DNA from 4 places in the Leuconostoc gasicomitatum LMG 18811 genome. Region 4 is predicted to be linked to each of the others. Evidence: predicted binding sites of a transcription regulator. Region 4 holds the regulator's gene; each other region holds the start of a gene.
What was found. The regulator LexA, encoded in region 4, represses DNA repair genes until DNA is damaged. The targets are predictions, from matches to a motif close to CNAACANNTGTTNG.

Region 1 (5,539 bases), 210 kb from region 4:
AATATCATTACACCATTATCACGTCGTGATCGCCATTAAAAAATAAGACGACTCAGTTGAGTCGTCTTATTTTTTATTACCTATCACCACGCTTTTTATTTTCCTTACGTGTAGCGCGCATTTCTTCTCGCTTTGAAATACGGCGATCCATTTGATCTTTACGTTGAATCGCTGACTTAATTCGGCGCTTATAACCCGGTTTAACAATTTTTTTCTTCTTTTTAACCATACCAACCATTGTTGGATCTAATTTTTTGGTTGTGGCGACACGTTGTTTACGTGCTCGGCGATCCTTAACATCAACAATCTCACCATCTTTAATTTGCTTAGCTTTAAAATTAATACCAAGCGCTTCTAATTCCGCAACTTCTTGCTCTTCATCTGGACCATATAACGTAATTGCGAGACCCGCTAACCCATTACGACCAGTTCGTCCGACACGATGAACGAAAAATTCTAGCTCATCTGGAATATCATCATTAATAACATGCGATACGCCTTCAATATCAATACCACGGGCCGCCAAATCAGTTGCGACAACATATTGAAATTCTAAGTTTTGGATTGCTTTCATCACACGTCGACGTTCACGTGGTTCAATATCACCATGAATTTCTGCAACTTTTAAACCACGGCCACGCAAATTCGAAGCAATTTCTTTTGCACGTTCTTTTGTATTAGCAAATACCAATGCCAAATAAGGATTGCCAATTGATAATACTTGATATATCACATCATTTCTATTTTTTGATTTTGTCGCTAATAGCCAGTTATCAATAGTATCTGCAATAACAGTTGATACAGGAATAGCTTCGAATTTTGGATTATCCAAATACTTCTTTAAAAATGGCTTTAATTTTTCTGGCATGGTTGCGCTGAATACCAAAGTTTGTAATTTATCTGGCATTGCACCAGCTATAAAATCTACTTCACTCAAAAATCCCATGTCAAGTGTCATATCTGCTTCATCAACAACCAGTGTGTGTACAGCATGTAACTTTAAAGCACCGGTTGACACCAAATCTTTAATTCGACCCGGTGTGCCAATAACAATTTGAGGTTGACCTTTTTCAAGTTGCTTGATTTGTCGCATTTTGTCTGTACCACCGACAAATTCTGAAATCGTCACATTTTGTTGCCAACTTTCCGCGAAGTCTTTAGCTGCCTTGGTAATTTGTGCTGCTAGCTCACGAGATGGTGTTGTAATTACAGCCTGCACATATTGTTCATTTTGTGACAATTGGTTCAATATTGGTATCAAAAATGTATGTGTTTTCCCAGACCCTGTCTGAGATTGACCAACAACATCGTTTCCTTGCAAAATACTAGGAATAAGCTTAGCCTGTACTGGTGTTGGTTGTGTAAACCCAATTTTGGTCAAAGCTACAATGATTTCTGGCTTTAAATTAAATTGTCCAAATTGGTTTGCTGTTTCTGCCATCAAATTTCTCTACTTTCAATTTTCTCAGTTATTTCCTGAGCTGTTCCCTCGGTACCATACTGTTTAATTAAGGCACTATCAACCATTTTTATTAATCGTTCAACATCTTGTCCTGTTTGTGCCCAAGCACCTGATGCCATTGGATGTCCGCCACCTTCAAATTGGTTTGCAATTTTGTTAATGACAATAGTTCTTGATCGCAAACGTACACGATAGTTACCTTCATCTTGTTCTTCAAAAATAGCCCAAGCTTTGACTTTATCAATTTTTGAAGGCAGTGGGACAACAAAGGCAGTGCCAGATTCTCTTAAATCAAATTGTTTAACTAGTGCTTTCGTTAGCACAACAAAAGCAAATCCCGAAGGCAAAATGTTCAGGTTTTGTAGGACATATCCTGATAATTTAGCGGCATTTTCAGTAATTGTTTCCATATTGTGATGAACCGCTTCATAGTTAAATTTATAATTAAATAGTTCTGAAACTACACGAAAAGTTTCCTTGTCCATGCCATACATAAATCGGCCAGTATCACCTACAATACCAATGTAAAGTAACCGTGCTGCCTTATCAGTCATGATTAACCCTTGATCTTTAAGCGTTTCATAGAACTCATAGATCATCGTGCTCGTTGCTGAATGTCCTGGCTTAATCCATTGCCAATCACCGTAAGGTTCATCATTTGGATGATGATCAATTTTAATTGTTTCTAAACCATTAGGCCACCGTTGATCATCAATACGGGGTGAATTAGCAGTATCCACCATGATAATCAAAGCATTCTTGTAGGTTTTATCCGGTATATCATCCATGAATGTATCATCTTCGTTCATCCATGACAACCCTGGCACTTCTTTACCTACAGCATAAATATGTTTTTCAGGAAAGCTCGCTTGTAATACTGCCTTCAAGCCTAGTTGTGAACCAAACGCATCAGGATCTGGTCGCTGGTGTCTATGAATAATAATTGTGTCATATCTTTTAATTTGTTGTAGTAGTTGCTCTTCAATCGTTGCCATAATCTTATCTTTCTATTTTTACAGATCTGTGTTTAAAATTAACACGTCTTTATCTAGTATATCACGTTTAAAATAACGTCATTTCTTCAAAACTGTTAGATTGCAAATTACCCATTGATATTCCTAATAATCGAACTGAAAAAGGTGGCGCCATTAAATCCTCAAAAATATTCTGCGCATTTTCAGTTAACAATTCTTCCGACAATGGCCACGGTAACTCTCGTGTGATTGCACGAGTCATTGTATTAAAATTATCATCACGTACTTTAATATTCAGTGTTCTGCCAACACGATGATGCTTTTTTAGCGCCTCGATCAAAGCAGCAGCTAGTTTTTTAAATTCATATTGTATATCGCGTTCACTATGTAAAAAATGGTCATACGTTTCTTCTTTAGCGATCGACTGACGTTGTCGTTGCCACTGAACTTCACCAAAATGAACACCACGAGCTTGATAATATAGATGCTCCCCAACCTTGCCAAATTGAGATCGTAATTCATCATATGACATTTTTCTCAAGTCTGATCCATTTTCAATCTGCAACCGCTTGAATTTTTCATGTGTTTTTTTCCCAACGCCACGAAAATCGCCAATAGCTAATTCATCAAGAAATGTTAACATATTTTGAGTTGTGATAACTGTGACACCATTTGGTTTATTATATTCAGATCCCAGCTTAGCTAATAACTTGTTATGTGAAATACCAATAGAACTCGTGAGGCCCGTCACTCTTAAAATTTCGTGTCGAATACGCGCTGCCAACATTGACCCTGATAAATTCAAATCACTCACATCAAGATAAGCTTCATCTAATGCTACCGGTTCGACCTTCTTTGTAAAAGCATCAAACACATTATGAATTTGGTTAGAGACAGCTCTATATTTAGTGAAGTTAGGAGATAAGAAGACAGCATGAGGTGCCAATTTTTTGGCTTCAGAGGCACTCATAGCTGAATGAACACCTAACTTTCTTGCAGCATAGTTTGCTGTTGCTACAACACCTCGCCCCCCAGTTTCTTCAGGATCACGCGCTATAATTAACACTTTATGTCTCAATTCTGGGTTATCTCGCATTTCAATTTGTGCATAAAACGCATCCAGATCAACGTGCAAAATTTTACGTGTATCATTTGTAATCATGAATTCTACCATATAGTTATTTTAACATAACGAACTGTTGTTCGTAACGTAAACTGGTTAACCATAATTGAAAACATAAAAAAACCCCTGACCGAAGAGGGGATGGTCAGGGGCGCGATAACCGAAGTTATCAATTAAATCAATCAGTAATTGGGGGGCTGATTGAAACATTACTAGGGGAGTAATGAAACTCAAATATTATTCGAGTATGTTTTAATTATATACCCTCATCGTCCTGTTTACATATCATACGTTTTGCTGTTTCATTACATAAATATTACATTCTGAAATTCATTATACAAATTTATGCTTTTGAAATCAATACATAACACACTCAAAAAAAACATCCCACTGGATGTTTTTTAAGCAAGTTATACGTCGCGACGACGTTCCTTGATACGAGCTGCTTTACCTTGTAATGCACGTAAGTAATACAACTTGGCACGACGTACAGCACCAAAGCGAATCACTTCAATCTTTTCAACACGTGGTGAATGCAAAGCGAATGTACGTTCTACACCAACACCTGACGAGATTTTACGAACAGTATAAGTTGCTTGAATACCAGCACCCTTACGCTTGATAACAACACCTTCAAATAATTGAATACGCTCGCGCGAACCTTCAACAATCTTAGCGAACACTTTAACAGTGTCACCAGCGCGGAAATCAGGAATATCAGAACGTAATTGTACTGATGTAATGTTTTCTAAAATGCTATTTTGACGCATTAGTAATTCTCCTAGTCGATAATCTTACACTTGCCCTTAGGCTAAACGCACAGCGGATTAGCGTTAATATGGCCTCTAAGCCTTTTTTAATTGTATCAAAATATGCCTCAATTGTCTAACTTTATTTCGTGTATGACATCAAATCTTTTGTCATAACATCAATTTTAGACTGAGATGCTACTTGTGAATCTGATTCGACGCCAATATAGAACTTTAATTTTGGTTCAGTTCCTGAAGGACGAATAGCTACCCATGAGCCATCTTCAAGCCAATACTTTAATACATTTGCTTTTGGCTGTGGTAATGTCGTTATTTTACCATTGACAGTTGTTTCAATTGACTTTGAAAAATCCTGTGCACGTATAACCTTTAAACCACCAATTGTATCAGGTTGCTTATCACGGAACTGTGAAATAATGGCGCCCATCTCATCGTTACCATGAATACCTGGAAAATCAAGACTAATTGTTTTTTCTTCAAAGTAACCAAACTTCTCAAACAATTCCTCTAGACCATCTGCAAATGTTTTTCCTTGTGACTTATAATAAGCCGCTACTTCAGCAAATAACACAAGTGCTTGAATCGCATCTTTGTCATGTGCAAATGGCTTAACCAGATAACCAAAACTTTCTTCAAATCCAAACAAGAAAGTCTGTTCTTTAGTTGCTTCGTACTTATCAATTGTAGCTGCAATATATTTAAAGCCTGTTAGAACATCTTCAGTGATTACACCAAAACTTTCAGCTACTTTTGAAGCAAAACGCGATGAAACAATAGATGTGACAATGACACCATTTTCTGGTAATGTATTTGTTTCTTTCTTTGCCGTCAAAAGATAGTTCACAAGCACAGCTGCAATTTGATTTCCTGTTAAGACTTGGAACGTACCGTCAGCTAATTTGACAGCTGCTCCCATACGATCTGCATCAGGATCAGTTGCCACAACTGCATCAGCGCCTTCACGTTTGGCATAATCAATAGCCATAGCTAAGGCTGCTGCATCTTCTGGGTTTGGCTTCTTAACTGTTGGAAAATCTCCGTCAATAACAGCTTGCTCTTTCACAATTGTATAGTTTGTAAAACCGGCTTGTTGTAGCGCCTTCTCACCAATGTATTGTCCTGTGCCATGTAATGGTGAATAAACAAATTTTAACGAAGCCCCTTCTTTAGCAACTAACTCAGGGTTAACCGTTACTGTGGCAACGTTAGC
Region 2 (5,539 bases), 330 kb from region 4:
CAATGCGATTAACTTTAACCCCCTGCCCTGGTTTAAGCTCATACTGCGTCACAGTCGGCCCAAGAGACACACTGGTCACTTCCGCCTCTACACCAAAACTAAGTAGTGTATCACGCACTAAACGTGATTTTTCAGTCAAACTTTTAAATTCCTTTGTTTGATCAGTTGGCGTGATTTGCGTTAATAAATCAATAGTTGGCAATTGATAATCAGGATTCTCATCTTCTGTTGTGCCTGTCGCCAATTCAATCAATTCATCACTAGTTTCGGTTGATTTGCCTATATTTTTTGCCACAACATCATTTTGTATGACTTCTTCTGTTACAGGTCCCTGCCATTTAATTTCGGGCTTTACAAAGTCCTCAGCATTTTGTATTTCTCGATCAGTAACAGACTGTGGCGCTTCAGATATTACTGGTGCTTTTTCTTGATGAACACCTAATGGGTCGTCACCGTAATCAGTCATACGCTTTCTTTGCCGATCACGTTTTTTAAAAAGTGATGCTCTTGGTGGCATATTTGCATGTTGCTCTTGAACATAGGCAACGCCTTTTTGCGCTTTTTCAATCCCTTTTTGTGTTAAATCACGCGCAGGAATACGGAAAAAAATAACAATTCCAGCAAACAATAAAATAATCGAAACTATCCACGTGCCAATGTTTGACATCAAAGTAAATAATAACTGATAAATTATAGCACCTACGCTACCACCACCTACTGGTGTATTTGATGCCTTATTAACAAAATCTTGGCCTATTAAATGGCTTACCTCTTGCGTATAACCATTGCCATTCTTCAATGAGTATGTAAAAAAAAGCAAAGAAGACATGGTGAGTAATGAAATAAAGACCATAATAGCCCCTATCCAAAAATGTCCCGGAATTTTGGGTAATTTTTTAAATACAAAATAATAAATCAACACAACTGTCAGTGGTACTAAAAATCCAAGATATAAGTTACCAAAGAAGAATCGAATGACATTTGCCGTATACGCACCTAATAAACCTAATTTAAATATCCCTAGGATACCAAATAATACCGTCACTAAAATAGCAATATTTTTACTAATTATTGTATTTGTGTTTGTGTTTGTTTTTTTTCGTGACGTCGGTGTACGACGTTTTTGTGGTGTTTTTCGAGTTGCCAATTATCTTCACCTTTATAATTAATTATTACTTAAACTTTATTTTACCATGAAAGCAAAACAAACACTTGTTCCTTATATTCTCAAAATTGTCTGACACAATATAAAAAGTCACAACCAAAGTTGCGACTTTTTATAGCTCGTGAGAGAATCGAACTCTCGATTCCGCCGTGAAAGGGCAGCGTCTTAGCCGCTTGACCAACGAGCCATGGTCAGATGCTATTTCATTATTGAAATAACTATACCATATTAACAATTATTCCAACCATTGTCAACCGATTACTTCAATTTATCTTGTTCATAGTTATGAATTGTATCTAAATTAGGAAAATGTTGCTGACGTAACGCTTCAAACAAAACAATTGCAACGGTATTTGACAGGTTTAAAGACCTAATGTGTGTATCATTTTGTGGAATACGAATGGCTTTTTCAGGGTTTTGACGCATAAATACTTCCGGTAGCCCAGTCGTTTCCTTACCAAACAAGAAGTACTGATCACCTTGCATTTGCATATAATTAGGTTGTGTGTAATCCATATTAGCAAATTTTGAAACTAAATAAAGTTGATCTTTATCAGTCAAAGTTGCCAAAAAATCAGGCAAGCTGGCATGTTTCACTAGTTTCACATGTTCCCAGTAATCCAATCCTGCGCGTTTAACATGCTTATCATCAAGATCAAAACCTAGTGGTTCGATTAAGTGTAAAATGGCATTAGTACCCGCTGTGGTACGTGCAATATTACCAGTGTTTGCTGGCATTAATGGTTCAAATAATACAATATGATTAGTCATTTCTATATATCTTCCACTTCGTCTTTATAAAATTCTGAATTGTTACGCCACCACATATATATACGTATCACAATAACCTTTACAACAGCATATGTTGGTACTGCTAAAATGATACCTAGCACACCAAAAATGTGTCCACTACTTAATAATACGACAATTACTGTTACTGGATGGATAGACAACGCCTCACCTAAAATTTTTGGTGCAATAACATGTCCTTCAATTGGTTGCTCAATAGCTAACACGATAATTGCTAATACAAGCATTTTTGGTCCACCTGCTATTAATGCCACAGTCCATACAGGTACTTGTGCAATAATTGACCCAACATAGGGAATCATGTTAAACAAGCCTGCCATTAATGCAAGTAGAATGCCATAGGGCAACCCAATCAACGTGAAGCCAATACTAAACATAATCATAACTGCAAAAGCAACACCCAATTGTCCACGAATGTATTGTGCAATTTGTTTGCTAATATCTGTCAGTAACTGTTGTATTGATTGTTGTGCTTGAGGTGGAAATTTTTCAGCAACAAATTCAGAAAATTTATGGCCATCTAATAACATATAATATAAAATAAAAGGCGTAGCAACAGCTGTTATGCCAACAGTTGTTAATATTGATGCAAATGAACTGATGCCAGCTACACCAGTTGTCAGGTATTTTCGACTCCAATCAATCACGGTTTGGTTAATATTGGTGTTTGTATGATTTAAAAATTCTCTCACCGGATTGAACTGGTCTGATTTAAATGTTTCATTAATGAAATTCTGACTTGTATGCCAATAGCTCGGCCAATTATCAGTAAAAGTGACGACCTGGCTGCGCAATACAAAAACAACGGTCGTTAGAATCCCTGCTATTATTGCTAATAATAATATCAAAATAATGCCAATTGATATGCCACGTGGTAATCTCGTGTATTTACTAATGAGATTAACCACTGGACTTAGTAAGTAATAAAGTACCCCAGCAATTAAAATTGGTGCACCCACCGCTGTAAATAACGCACGTACTGGTTCAAATATAAAACGTACTTGCCAACCCAAAAAAATAATTAATAAGATGAGTAAAATAACAAGCAAACCTTGTAGTAAATCATTACCTGAAAACAATCGCCGATACCAAGACTGTTGTTCTTTATTTTTAGCCATGAAACCCCTCCAATAATTATGCCACTAAAATACTGTTTTTCGCAATTAAAGTGGTATTTTGTATTACACCTATATTACCATATTTCGCACAATCCTAAACATACAATGTTTACCTGTTTTATCAATGAATCCTGCCTAAAAAGATTAAATATGATAATATTGAAGTAACTCATATTTTCAGAAAGAACCCTTATGTCCACAACTGTAACCGCACATACGAATATTGCTCTTATTAAGTATTGGGGTAAAAAAGATCCTATCTTAAATTTACCAACTACCAGTTCATTATCCCTAACACTTGAGCAATTTTATACGCAGACAACGGTCACTCCAAATACCCACAGTGATCAACTAATTTTAAACAATTTATCGGTAGACACAACAAGAACGCACCATTTTTTAAATGTTTTACGCGAACAACTTGGTAATTTTAGTCCGTTAACTGTCACATCAACAAATCATGTACCAACCAGTGCTGGGTTAGCCTCTTCAGCTTCCGCATTTGCGGCGCTCACAGGTGCTGTCACACATGAGCTTGGGCTTGAAATGTCAAATGAATCATTATCACGACTTGCACGTCGTGGTTCTGGGTCAGCTTCACGATCACTTTATGGTCATTTTGCCGTGTGGCATGAAGGCATGGATGATCTATCATCGTTTGCTGAGAGTCTACATGCTCCTGATATGCCAATAGCGCTTGTCGTTGCTGAAGTGTCATCTGACGTTAAAAAAGTTAGCTCTAGTGAAGGCATGCGGCGTGCGATGACATCACCAAACTATGGTGACTGGTTAAATCAGAGTAAAAACCAATTTGTTGATATGCAGGCTGCGATAATGACTAGAGATATTGAGAAAATTGGCAGTATTGCAGAAGACAACGCGTTAAGTATGCATGCTTTAAATCTAACTGCACGACAACAAGCTTTCACCTACTTCACAAGTGAGACACAACAAATACTAAAAATCATTCAAGATATCCGTCATCAAGGCTTGCTAGCTTTTGCAACCATAGATGCTGGTCCTAATGTCAAGATTATCACAACTTTAACCACTGCCCCACATGTTGTTGCAGCTTTACATGACAAACTACCGCAACTTCATATTGAAACTGCTACGAGCGGATCAGGTATAACTTATGACTAAAGTTTTCATCCCCGGTAAACTTTTTTTAGCCGGCGAATATGCTATAACACATCCTGGAAACACAGCAATAATTGCTGCTACAACTACTGGCTTAAGTATTGAAATAACGCCCTCAACTACAACATCAAGTGCCTACTCAAATACCCTTCCTAAGCAGTGGCATTTCGAAATTAATCAGACCGAAAATCAATATACTGATGACTGGCGCTATGTTAGAGCTGCAATTAAAATTATCCATGACTATGTCAAGATTAATGCAAACAATCATCATTTCAACGAAATCATGATGACAATTACAAGTAACTTAAATGGTCCATTTGGTAAAATTGGCTTAGGATCTTCAGCCGCTGTTGTTGTTGGTGTTGTTGAAGCGTTTAATGATTTTTTCCAACTCAACTTACCAATTTTAACGCGCTTTAAATTGGCTAGTTTAGCTCATCTGCATGTACAAAAAAATGGTTCTCTAGGTGATATTGCCGCAATTACTTATGGTGGTGTCATTGCCTATGAAAGTCCAGATTTATCTGAGTTTGCACAAGCTGATAATAGTTGGTTAAACCCTACTATTATCAATAAACCTTGGCCAAAATTAGCAATTACATCATTACCTTGGCCAACAGACTGGCAACTACTACTCGGTGCAACGCATGAGTCAGCTGACACTAAATCTGCTATCAAAAACATCCATTTAGCACAAGAATTTTTATCTGAAAGTCAACATACCGTTCAAAATATTATTAATACAGTCATTACAGGTAACTATGTTAATTTTTCCAAAGGTTTGCGTGACAACCAGCGATTGCTCACTCATAATTTACCTACTGGTTATATCACACCAAAATTAGCCATATTACTGGAAAGTCTCAAAAATATTGCTGGAAAAATTAGCGGTGCCGGTTTTGGAGACAATGGTTTTGCAGTTTTTAACGACAATGTTGACAATCTCATCCATTTTTGGCAATTACATCAAATAGATGCACAAGTCATTGTTATTTCACCGCAAAAAGAGGTTAGCTATGAGTGAATCTAAGCAAGCGCATCGTAAAGATGAACATTTATCACTGGGTGTCAATGTTTGGCGCCAAAATCAACGACTACAAGTTGGTGCTGATTTTAGCGATATACGCTGGCTACCTAACACTTTCCCAGAAATGTCAGTAGCAGATGTCAATCTTAGTACAACAATTTTAAATCATCACTTTGACTGGCCTTTTTATATTGAAGCAATGACCGGTGGCTCACATTTGACTGGTCGCATTAATGGACAACTTGCCCAAGTAGCCAAAAAAACGAATTTGGCGAT
Region 3 (5,539 bases), 160 kb from region 4:
AATCCTTGTTTAGGTTTTCGGCAATTGCAGTTAGTGTTTTCAGAGTGAGGACAAATAAAAGCATCATCGAAGCCTATTGACAGTAGTGAATTAAAAAAATCATAATAGTTCATTTCCCCATCTTCAATATGCGTTTGATTGGATAGACCAAATACTTGCATACCATTTGCTTTTAATCTCTTAATGGCGTTAACTGTATAGGGAAATAGTCTGAAATCTTGCAACGACTTGAAATGGCCATTACCACCAATGGTACCGTCGCGATCAATAAATACTGTTGTATATTTTATCTTCATCATATGAAATTCCCTCACTGAAATTGAAATGTAGTAATTACTATTATAAGCATATTATACAATGAAATTTTATTACAAACTTTTTAGTGACTAGCAGAGTAAAATCAGTTTTAAAAATAAAATAATAAACATATATGTGAAATAATAAATTTAATACAAGAAAATTTAATCTAAACATGAAAATAAGAAAGCATTCTTCATGAATGATGAAACACCAAAAAATTTAAACGTCGGTTACATTTAAATGAAAATCAACGTCACATGATTGAATATTAAAAAATGACTCAATCAGATAAAACTAGATCACTGGGATATACACTGCCATTGATTCTACGTGAATTGCCTCATGGTAATTCACTATATTTTTCATACCTTGATAAACGCACACGATTAAACATGAATATTCATGCTCGCATCAGGTATTCGTACAAAGTGGTGAAATATATCGCTCTGAAGAAATGGATTAGAATGGCTAAGGGTGTCATTTAAAACTATCCTCTAGATACTTGTAATTGGTTAGAGTCCTTGTTGTTTAAAAAAATAGTTGTTCATTTTTCGTATGTATTAATTAAAAAAATTATTTATACTGTACATACCCTATAAAAGAAAAGGAACTTACTAATGAATAACAATGACTTTGCTAAAATGCATAACCCTAACAGACCGCTAACGTTACTGAATGTCTGGAATAGGGATAGTGCAAAAGCATTACAACATGAAAAAATAAAAGTTGTGGCCAGCAGTAGCTATGGCTCTGCAGCAGATAAGAACAAGGAAGATGGACAACAGGTATCTTTAAATGAAAATGTTGGCATTTTTAGCAGTCTAACAGGAGATATGTTCAGGAGTTTAGATTTTGAAGCCGGGTATTCCGATAATTCAAACAGCCTTCAAAGTAACATCAAATATTTGATTAAAAATAAGATTAGTGGAATCAATCTAGAAGATAAACTACCTGGAGAAAATGAACTGCAAGCCATTGAAAAATTTACAGAAAAAATAAATCTAATCAATCATACTGATATCGAAAAAAGTATGTTTGTGAACATTAGGACTGATAGTTTTTTTTCAGGTGATTTAATGATTAAAAATCAAAATAAAGAGTTACTTAAGGAAACAATCGACAGAATCAATCAGTATGAAAAACATGCCATTGATGGTATCTTTATTCCAGGGTTAAAAAACAAAGAATTTATTAGTACAATAGCACGAAATATTTCAGTTCCTTTGAATATTATGCTTGATATTCAATCTGATAAATTGGAAGAATATCTCTCAATAGGGATTTCAAGAATTAGTTTTGGTCCTTCAACTTTTCTGGAATTTAATCATACTAATTTTACGGTTGAAGACTATTTTAAGCAGAAAATTGATCAAATTTCATATTTAGAAAACAATAAACTAATTAACTTAGCAAGGGGGTAGATCATTGATTAAGTCTGAAAATCAAAAGCAGATTTACTATAATGCGTTGATAAAAAAAGATACAGAATTTGATGGCGTATTTTTCGCTGGGATTAAGACAACAGGTATATTTTGTCATCCATCATGCACTGCTAGAAAGCCCAAATTCGAAAACTGTGAGTTTTATCAATCAGCTGAGGAGGCATTATTAAGAGGTTATAGACCTTGCAAAGTGTGTCATCCGCTTTCCTATCCACAAGAATTACCTACTGAAGTAAAACTATTAGTTGAAGCTATTGAACAAAATCCTGAAAAAAAATGGAAAGATTATGATTTTAAATTGTTAGGAATACATTCGGCAAGTGCTCGCCGAATGTTCAAGAAAATTTATGGTATGACATTTGTTCAGTATGCAAGATCACGACGTATTGGTATTGCATTCAAAGCGATACAGCAAGGTAGTAAAGTAATCGATCAGCAAGTTTCCGCTGGCTTTGAGTCAGCAAGCGGTTTTAATGATGCCTTTACAAAAATAATGGGAAACCCATCCACAAGAATGACAGTAAAATTACTAAACACTAATTTTATCGAAACACCAATAGGTAGAATGATTTCAATAACAGATGATGAATTTTTATATCTTTTAGAATTTGAAAATAGAAGAGGACTTGAAACGGAAATATCTAAGTTACGTAATAAGCAAAATGCAAGACTAATTTATGGTGCCACAAAAATTAGTGAATTAACCGCTTACCAAATTAATCTATATTTTGACAAAAAATTAAAAAAATTCAATGTACCATTATACTTGGACGGTTCTTTATTTCAAAAAAAGGTTTGGAATATATTACTAACTAGCAAGGCTGGAGATAAACTGACCTATAAAGAAATAGCTACAATACTTGGCGACAGAAACAAATCACAAGCGGTAGGTAATGCCAATGGTGCAAACAAAATTGCAATTATTATTCCTTGCCATAGAGTGATAAATAGTAATGGCCAACTTGGAGGTTACGGAGGTGGTGTCGAACGAAAAAAATATTTATTAAATCTTGAATCTTCAAAGTAAAAATACTGTGATAACTAAATCATAGTATTTTTTAAGTTATTTTATTTGGATTATGCTAACATGAAATCAATTACAAACTAATATTTGTCCAACAAGTCGGTACAATAATAATTATGCTTACGTTGTTAGGACATAGGATGCAATTTATAGGACAACCAAGAAAGTAATCAGTAGAAAATATTAAAAAATGGCTTTTGCAATCAATTGTTCCGAATCCGCTGTTTTAAAGAAAACCGGTCATTGGCACAAACTATTGAAGCAATCGATACAGTGAAATTAGTGCTAAAACATGAAAATTTGATCTTAGTAACGACTAAAAGTATTAATTACACAAGCAATTATAAAATGAGATATTAATTTTGCAAATATCAAAAAAAGTTTAATTCAAAAATTTTAGATTGGATCTAAATAGACGAATTAAATTAATTCGTCTATTTTTGATTCTATAACATTTGCAGTCATTAAGTTGTCAATATTTTTCGTTATCCATGTAATATCTTTGTCCCACCAGGCAAGTTTTTGTAGACGCTCAATGATAGCGTCTGGAAATCTTTTTCGAATTTTTTTTGCAGGGTTCCCAGCAACAATTGAGTAAGCCGGAATATCACTAGCTACAACACTATTAGCACCAATGATTGCGCCATTTTCGATGTGAACTCCTGGTAAAATTGTTACATTCTGACCTATCCACACATCGTTTTCTATTATAGTATCTCCTTTGATTGGCAAATCATCAAATGTTGGGAGATGATCAGACCAGTTGTGACCCATGATATAGAAAGGGTAAGATGTCATTCCTTTCATGAGATGATTAGCGCCATTCATTATAATTTCAATATTTTCTCCAATTGAACAAAATTTACCGATAATCAATTTATCATTTATAAAATCATAATGGTGAGTGACGTGATCTTCAAATTTTGTCGGTTCTTTGTCTGAAAAATATGTATATATTCCTACATCAATATTAGGTTTAGTAACAACATTTTTTAAAAAGACAATACTTTTAACATTTTCATCAGGATAAATTTTATCGGGATTAGGGAATTCGGTCATAACCTTGGACCTCATCTTTCTATTAATATTTCATGATTAGTTTAACATAAACATTAACAATATTTCCAAAAACGTTACAGATATCTATGCAGCTACATACTAAAATATGACAAGCATATCACAGACATATAGTGATGTGCTTTTTGATTCAATACTTAGCAAGGCGCGTACAAAATTTGGTTGAAAAATTCAAAATTGTGATCTTTGTTTATCGTGATTTAGTTTTATAGATACAGGATATAATTTAAGTAATAACAACTTTATCATGCTAAAAACAATTAAGAAAATTAATATATTAAACTATTGCATATAAGAACATTTGTTCGTATAATGGTAAAATAGACTATATGACAAGGAACAATAAAAAATGGTTGGGCAGAGCTATAATTATCAATATGAAAAACAACGCGTATTCTTTATGATTGATTCAAAAAGCTTTTATGCCAGTGTTGAAAGCGTTGATCTTGGTTTGAACCCACTGCGATCAATTTTAGTTGTTATGTCTGAACAAGCCAATACAAATGGTGGTTTGGTTTTAGCAGCTTCACCTATGGCTAAAAAAAATCTTGGAGCAAGTAACATCATGCGCCAACGTGATTTACCTAGAGATAAAAAATTGATTATTGTACACCCTAGAATGAACCTGTATATTCAAGAAAATTTACGGATTAACAGTATTTATCGTGAATATACCACAGAAGAAAAATTATTGGCGTATTCAATTGATGAGTCATTGTTAGATGTGACGGATACTTGGGATTTCTTTGGCGATTCACCAGAAATCGTGGCGCGAAAAATTCAAGAACGTGTCCGTAAGGAGACTGGCATTTATCTGACTGTTGGTATTGGCGATTCGCCAGTTTTGGCTAAGATTGCTTTAGATATAGAAGCTAAACATGCGCCTAATCTTATGGGCGTTTGGCATTACGCAGATGTCCCTAAAAAATTGTGGCCAATCACGCAATTAAATGATATTTGGAGTATTGGCAAGCGCACAGCACTTAAATTAAATAATATGGGCGTAAATTCCATGTATGATTTGGCTCATCAAGATCCTTATATTTTCCGTGCTAAAATGGGTATCGTCGGCGAACAATTTTATGCGCTATCATGGGGCATTGATCGCTCTGATTTAACAGAGGTTATTGTCCCTAAAAGTAAATCTTATAGTAATTCGCAAGTATTACCACGCGATTATCATAAGCGTGAAGAAATTGAAATTGTCATTCGTGAAATGGTGGATCAAGTCGCCTCACGTATTCGATTCCATCAAAAACAGGCAACTATAGTGAGTTTATTTATTGGTCATTCGTATGCAGAAAGTGAAAAACAAAGTAGTCATGGTTTTAGAAAACAATTACGAATTGATGCAACTAACGACACGCGAAAATTAATGGAAATTATGATACAGTTATTTGAGCAAAATTGGCATGGCGAAGTTATTCGTCATATTGGCATTGATTATAGTGGGCTAATTGATGCCATGGGTATTCAACTAGACTTATTTAGACAACCAGAACAACAGATTAACACTAATAAAATTGATCAAGTCGTTGATGAGTTACGTCAACGCTTTGGGACAACTGCGATTATGCGTGCCATGTCCAAACTAGAAGGCGGTACAGCGATTGATCGTGCGAATTTAGTGGGTGGCCATGACGGGGGTAACAGCTATGAATGATGATTTTAGCCGATTGGTGACCAACTTCTTCAA
Region 4 (5,539 bases):
TTTTCATTTACCAAGTTACCAGATGTCGATTCATTACTTGGGCCTGAAATGAAATCTACAGGCGAAGTGATGGGCTCTGATACGACTTTACCAAAAGCGCTTTATAAAGCCTTTGTAGCCTCAAACATTAAAGTACCGCAATATGGTAATGTTCTCTTTACAGTCGCTGATGATGACAAAGAAGAAGCACTAATTTTGGCTAAACGATTCAATAATTTAGGATTTGCTTTGTTTGCAACATCAGGGACTGGTGCATATCTTGAAGTCAATGATATGCCAATTGAAATTTTAGATAAAATTTCGGAATCTAACAATAATTCAGTAGAAGCACTGAAATCACAAAAGTTACAAGTTGTCATTAACACAACTCAAGCTGATGATCGGGCAGAATCCGATGGTCGCCTTATCCGTAATGCGGCAATTGAAAATGCTGTACCATTGTTTACAGCATTGGACACAGTTAACGCTTTCCTCGATGTTTTGGAAAGTCGTAGTTTTACAGTCAATGAAATGAAGTAGTGATTAATGGATAGAATAACTAATAAAATTGTCCAGTGAGACAAATTAGGAGAAAAAATGATAGCAAATAATCGTCTGGCGGTTAACCTACCGGGATTAAATATGAAAAATCCTGTGATGAACTCATCTGGTTCTGTATATTTTGGCATAGAAGATAAAGGATTTGGGATTGAAAAAACAGGGGCACTAGTCACTAAAACTGTTACTATGACACCACGTGCTGGTAATCCGCAACCTTGGATTATTGAAACGCCAAGTGGTATTTTGAACTCAGTTGGGTTAGCTAATCCAGGTATCGAAAAGGTAATATCAGATATATTGCCAGCTATTCATAAAAAATATTGTGATGACATGCCGGTGATGGTTTCAATTGCTGGTGAAACTGTACAAGAATATGTTGAGTTAGCACGTCGGTTAACACATTCAGGTTTTGTAACTGCAATTGAAGTCAACCTATCATGTCCTAATGTTGATCGCGGAGGTATGGCTTTTGGAGTTGATGCACAAACAGCATCTGAGGTCATTGCAGCGTTACGACAAGCTACTCATTTACCACTTTATGCTAAATTATCACCAAATGTGACAGATATTAAACCAATTGTAAAAGCACTTGAAACTGCTGGTGCAGATGGTATTGTCCTCATTAATACAGTTATGGGAATGAGTTTTGACTTGGCAAAACGTCAAGCACGCTTAGCACGGGGAATAGGAGGTATGTCTGGTAAATCGATTCATCCTATTGCTGTACGTTTTGTTTATGAAGCTGCTCAGACGGTTAATATTCCGATAATTGGTGTTGGTGGTATTGCTAGTGTGGCAGACGCGTTGGAATTAATGATGGCAGGAGCCAGTGCCATACAAGTTGGAGGTGCACTAACTCAGAAACCTGAAGCAATGTTAGAGATTATTGATGCGATGACTGAAGCGTTAGATAAGTATGAGTTTACTGATGTTCGAGCTGTGACCAACACCTTTAGAAAGTAAATATAGATTAATTTATTTAGAAAGGACTATCCTCTATCATGAAGCGACCGGTATTTATAGCATTAGATTTTCCTGATGCAAAAACAACAAGACTTTTCCTCAATGATTTTCTTAAAATAGCTGATAAACCTGCAATAAAAATCGGCATGGAATTATTTTTTGCTGAAGGACCAGAATTTGTCCGTGAACTGCACAGACAAGGTTTTACAATTTTCTTGGATTTGAAACTTTATGATATTCCAACAACAGTTGGTCATGCGGTTGCTAGTATTGCAAAACTAAATGTTCAATACCTGACAGTTCATGCTGCCGGTGGTACAAAAATGTTACGACAGGCTGTAGCAAACAAAGGTAAGGAGATGAAATTACTAGCGGTCACGCAATTAACTTCTTTTTCAGAAGCTGATATGCAGGCAACACAATTAACGTCTTCAAGCATGACGGAAAATGTTATTCATTTAGCTGAATTAGCATATCAATCAGGAATTGATGGGACAATTAGTGCGCCGTTGGAAGCAGGTTTCATTCAGAAAAAAACGAATGATTCGTTTCTACGTATAACACCGGGAATTCGATTAACTGGTGATTCAACTGATGATCAAAATCGCATTACAACACCTGAAAAAGCGCGTGAATTGGGTGCTACCGGCTTAGTTGTCGGTCGTTCCGTTACTAAATCCAATGATCCTGTGGCAGCCTACCAACGTGTATTATTAGAATGGAGCAATTAAATGTTGAATTATGCAGAACAAGTGGCAAATGATTTACTGACAATTGGTGCAGTAAAATTTTCCCCAGAAAAACCGTTTACTTGGGCATCAGGTATTAAAAGTCCTATTTATACGGATAATCGCATGACTATTGGTTACCCAAAAGTCCGTCAAAATATTTATGAAGGTTTAGCAGCATTAATTCAAGAATCATTTGGGGATGTTGAAATTATTGGTGGTGTTGCAACGGCTGGTATTCCTCATGCTGCATGGGTATCTGAGAAATTGAATAAGCCTATGATTTATGTACGATCGAAGCCAAAAGATCATGGGGCCGGCCGTCAAACAGAGGGAGCAGTTACTACTGGTAAAAAAGTTGTATTAATTGATGATTTAATTTCAACGGGAGGATCGGTATTAGCTGCCGTTGAAGCGATACGTAAAGAAGGTGCTAATGTTTTAGGTGTCGTATCAATTTTTTCATATGAATTATCTGAAGGACTGACTAATTTTACTAATGCAAAGTTAACTTTTAAATCATTAACAACATACTCTCAATTGGTCGCCACAGCTATTGAGCGTGGTGAATTAAACAAATCTCAATTGAAAACACTACAAAATTGGCAACAAAATCCTAACAAATGGCAATTATAAATGGACACTAAAAAATCTTTGGGGAAATGTCCCCAAAGATTTTTTGTTTTTAATAGATTGCATCACGATAGAGGCCGATAACTTTACCTAAAATAGAAACACTTTTAAGAATAATTGGTGCCATTGCGTCATTTTCAGGTTGTAAACGGAAATGGTCTGCTTCTCGGAAAAAACGTTTAACTGTTGCTTCGTTATCATCATTCATGGCTACCACAACGTCGCCATTATCAGCGTTATCTTGTTTACGGACAATGACCTTATCACCATCTAAGATACCAATATTGACCATAGAATTGCCACGAACATTTAGCATAAACATGTCACCATCAAATTGCATCAAATTGTCCGGAATTGGAAAAAATTCAGTGGCTTCTTCTTCAACAGCCAAGATAGGTGTACCAGCAGTAACAAGTCCTAGTACAGGGATACGACCAGGAGTAATAGATACACCCAATGCTTCTAAACCAGAATCAGTGACTTCAATGGCACGAGCACGTGGTTTTGAGGCATCCTTTAAAAGATAGCCTTTTTTCACTAGCCGCTCGATGTGACCGTGAATTGTTGAAGAAGAGGACAAACCGACAGCTTCACCAACCTCACGCACCGTAGGTGGATAGCCATTTGTTATTTGTGCTTCATGGATAAACCTCAGCACCTGTAGCTGTTTACTTTCTTGAATTTGAATTGTCATTTTTGGATTTCATTCCTTAATACTACTCGATTTAATATGTACTAATTATAACGAAAAGCTAAAGATAAATCAAACATTTGTTCGTTTTTTTAGGTTTTAATAACTTATTTACTAAAAACATTTATCATTTCTTTAAAAGTACGTCTAATTTCAAGGGAAATCTGTGGATAATATTGTTGAAAGTCAGAGGTTAGTATTGGCAGAAATTTTGACGTCATTATTTTGTACTTTATGCTATAATTAATCTTAGAAATTTATTAAGGGGAAGACTATGACTTTAAATATTGGACTCGTCATCTTGATTGCAGTTTTGACTTTAATTATTGGATTGGCGGCTGGATTCTTCTTAGCACGGAACTCAATGAAGAGTTATTTAGCAAAAAATCCACCAATTTCAGAAGAAATGATGAAGTCAATGATGATGTCAATGGGTCAAAAGCCATCACAAAAGAAATTAAATCAAATGATGGCTCAGATGAAGCAACAAAGCGAACAAGCGCAAAAAAAATAAGCCTTAATGGCTTATTTTTTTTCACGTTTAGGATCGACATAAACGAAGGTAGGATCTACCTCATGATCTAGCTGATCAAAAGCGTCTTGAATCATCTGTGTATATTTGGCAATGTTTTCTTTATTTAACCTGTCTTTACGGTCTATTATAATCGGTTCACCGAAATTAATGGTGGTATTGTTTCGCTTAAACAGCTGTCCAAAGGATACTGGTCCTTGGTATACAGCGGGAACAATCGCTTTTCCTGACATCTTTGCGATCAATAAAGAACCTGATTTTAATTCATCATTGTGTCTGGAACCAGAAGGAAACATGATAAGTGAACGATTGCCGTGCTTTAATTCGTTCACTGGTATTTTGATAACACTCGGGCCAACATTTTCTCTATCAACCGGGAATGCACCAGCAGATTTAATGAGCCAAGCAAGTGGTGGAAATTTAAAAAGTTCAATTTTAGCCATAAAAATAAAATGTTTTGGGTAGGCAGCAACTGCATACCAAACGGGATCCCACCATGTACGATGTGGTCCGACCAAAACATAGTTATCATCAGTAGGTATACGATTTCGATTCATATACTTGATTCGCCCATTTACTGTCCACATTAGGCCAATAGCTACACCGCGCAAAAAATCATAAAATTTCATTATTAGTCACCTCATAAACTACCTTAACTATTTTACACGATAAAGCGAGAAAAAAACAATGATTGAACCAATTCTTAATACAGGTGAGCGTATTGATGGCTTACCATCACAAAATATTCATATTATCCAAAATCCGGATATGTTTGCATACTCACTAGATGCAATTTTATTAGCACATTTTGCTGATGTTAAAGGAAAAGGGCGTGGATTGACCGTGGATCTGGGTGCTGGTACAGGTGCTGTTGGTTTATTCTATGCACCAAAAGTTGCGGGTCTGATTAAGTTAGTGGAAATTCAGCCAGAACTAGCCGAAATGGCCAAAAGAAGTATTGCAATGAATGGGTTACAGGATCGTGTTAGTGTCTTACAGTCAGATATGAAGGCTATATTTGATGATATTCAACCAGGTTCAGCAGAAACCGTTTTGTCGAATCCGCCATATTTCCCATTAAATAATACAACAAAAACAAATCAAGATGAACATTATGAATTGGCGCGTCACGAATTGACGATAGATTTGCCAGGATTAGCCCAAGTTGCCAATAAATTACTTAAAAATAATGGCAAATTTTATATGGTTCATCGACCAGAACGATTGGCTGATATCTTTTCAGCATTTTCAGCACGAAAACTAATGATTAAGCGCATACAATTTGTCTATGGTAAATCTGATCGAGAAGCGAATATGGTACTTATTGAGGCAATAAAAGCTGGACGTTTAGGCGGTGTTCGCATTATGCCACCAATTGTGGCTTATACACAAACAAATGAATATACAAATCAGGTACAAAATATTTTATATGGGCAATCATGGGTATGATAA

Region 1: a site for LexA is predicted at 3,629-3,642, ahead of dinB (DNA polymerase IV). Genes of this name have one in related genera too.
Region 2: a site for LexA is predicted at 1,206-1,219, ahead of LEGAS_RS05905 (FtsK/SpoIIIE family DNA translocase). Genes of this name have one in related genera too.
Region 3: a site for LexA is predicted at 4,138-4,151, ahead of LEGAS_RS05125 (Y-family DNA polymerase). Genes of this name have one in related genera too.

What each region holds. Positions count from the first base shown of each region.
Region 1 is NC_014319.1:683,503-689,041, reverse strand. Features, by position in the region: gene LEGAS_RS03375 (alpha/beta hydrolase) at 1-39, shown strand, start outside; gene LEGAS_RS03370 (DEAD/DEAH box helicase) at 77-1,441, opposite strand; gene LEGAS_RS03365 (DHH family phosphoesterase) at 1,441-2,457, opposite strand; gene dinB (DNA polymerase IV) at 2,525-3,610, opposite strand; gene rplS (50S ribosomal protein L19) at 3,970-4,329, opposite strand; gene LEGAS_RS03350 (phospho-sugar mutase) at 4,451-5,539, opposite strand, start outside.
Region 2 is NC_014319.1:1,227,164-1,232,702, forward strand. Features, by position in the region: gene LEGAS_RS05905 (FtsK/SpoIIIE family DNA translocase) at 1-1,147, opposite strand, end outside; tRNA gene LEGAS_RS05910 (tRNA-Glu) at 1,281-1,352, opposite strand; gene LEGAS_RS05915 (tRNA (cytidine(34)-2'-O)-methyltransferase) at 1,424-1,936, opposite strand; gene LEGAS_RS05920 (AI-2E family transporter) at 1,939-3,093, opposite strand; gene mvaD (diphosphomevalonate decarboxylase) at 3,286-4,236, shown strand; gene LEGAS_RS05930 (phosphomevalonate kinase) at 4,229-5,260, shown strand; gene fni (type 2 isopentenyl-diphosphate Delta-isomerase) at 5,253-5,539, shown strand, end outside.
Region 3 is NC_014319.1:1,049,698-1,055,236, reverse strand. Features, by position in the region: gene LEGAS_RS05145 (HAD-IIIA family hydrolase) at 1-299, opposite strand, end outside; partial or broken gene LEGAS_RS10360 (IS30 family transposase) at 496-776, shown strand; gene LEGAS_RS05140 (isocitrate lyase/phosphoenolpyruvate mutase family protein) at 918-1,721, shown strand; gene LEGAS_RS05135 (bifunctional transcriptional activator/DNA repair enzyme AdaA) at 1,726-2,769, shown strand; gene LEGAS_RS05130 (CatB-related O-acetyltransferase) at 3,187-3,825, opposite strand; gene LEGAS_RS05125 (Y-family DNA polymerase) at 4,193-5,506, shown strand; gene LEGAS_RS05120 (hypothetical protein) at 5,499-5,539, shown strand, end outside.
Region 4 is NC_014319.1:892,195-897,733, forward strand. Features, by position in the region: gene carB (carbamoyl-phosphate synthase large subunit) at 1-519, shown strand, start outside; gene LEGAS_RS04360 (dihydroorotate dehydrogenase) at 577-1,503, shown strand; gene pyrF (orotidine-5'-phosphate decarboxylase) at 1,542-2,234, shown strand; gene pyrE (orotate phosphoribosyltransferase) at 2,235-2,867, shown strand; gene lexA (transcriptional repressor LexA) at 2,917-3,558, opposite strand; gene LEGAS_RS04380 (YneF family protein) at 3,830-4,069, shown strand; gene LEGAS_RS04385 (lysophospholipid acyltransferase family protein) at 4,081-4,716, opposite strand; gene LEGAS_RS04390 (tRNA1(Val) (adenine(37)-N6)-methyltransferase) at 4,775-5,536, shown strand; gene LEGAS_RS04395 (GIY-YIG nuclease family protein) at 5,533-5,539, shown strand, end outside.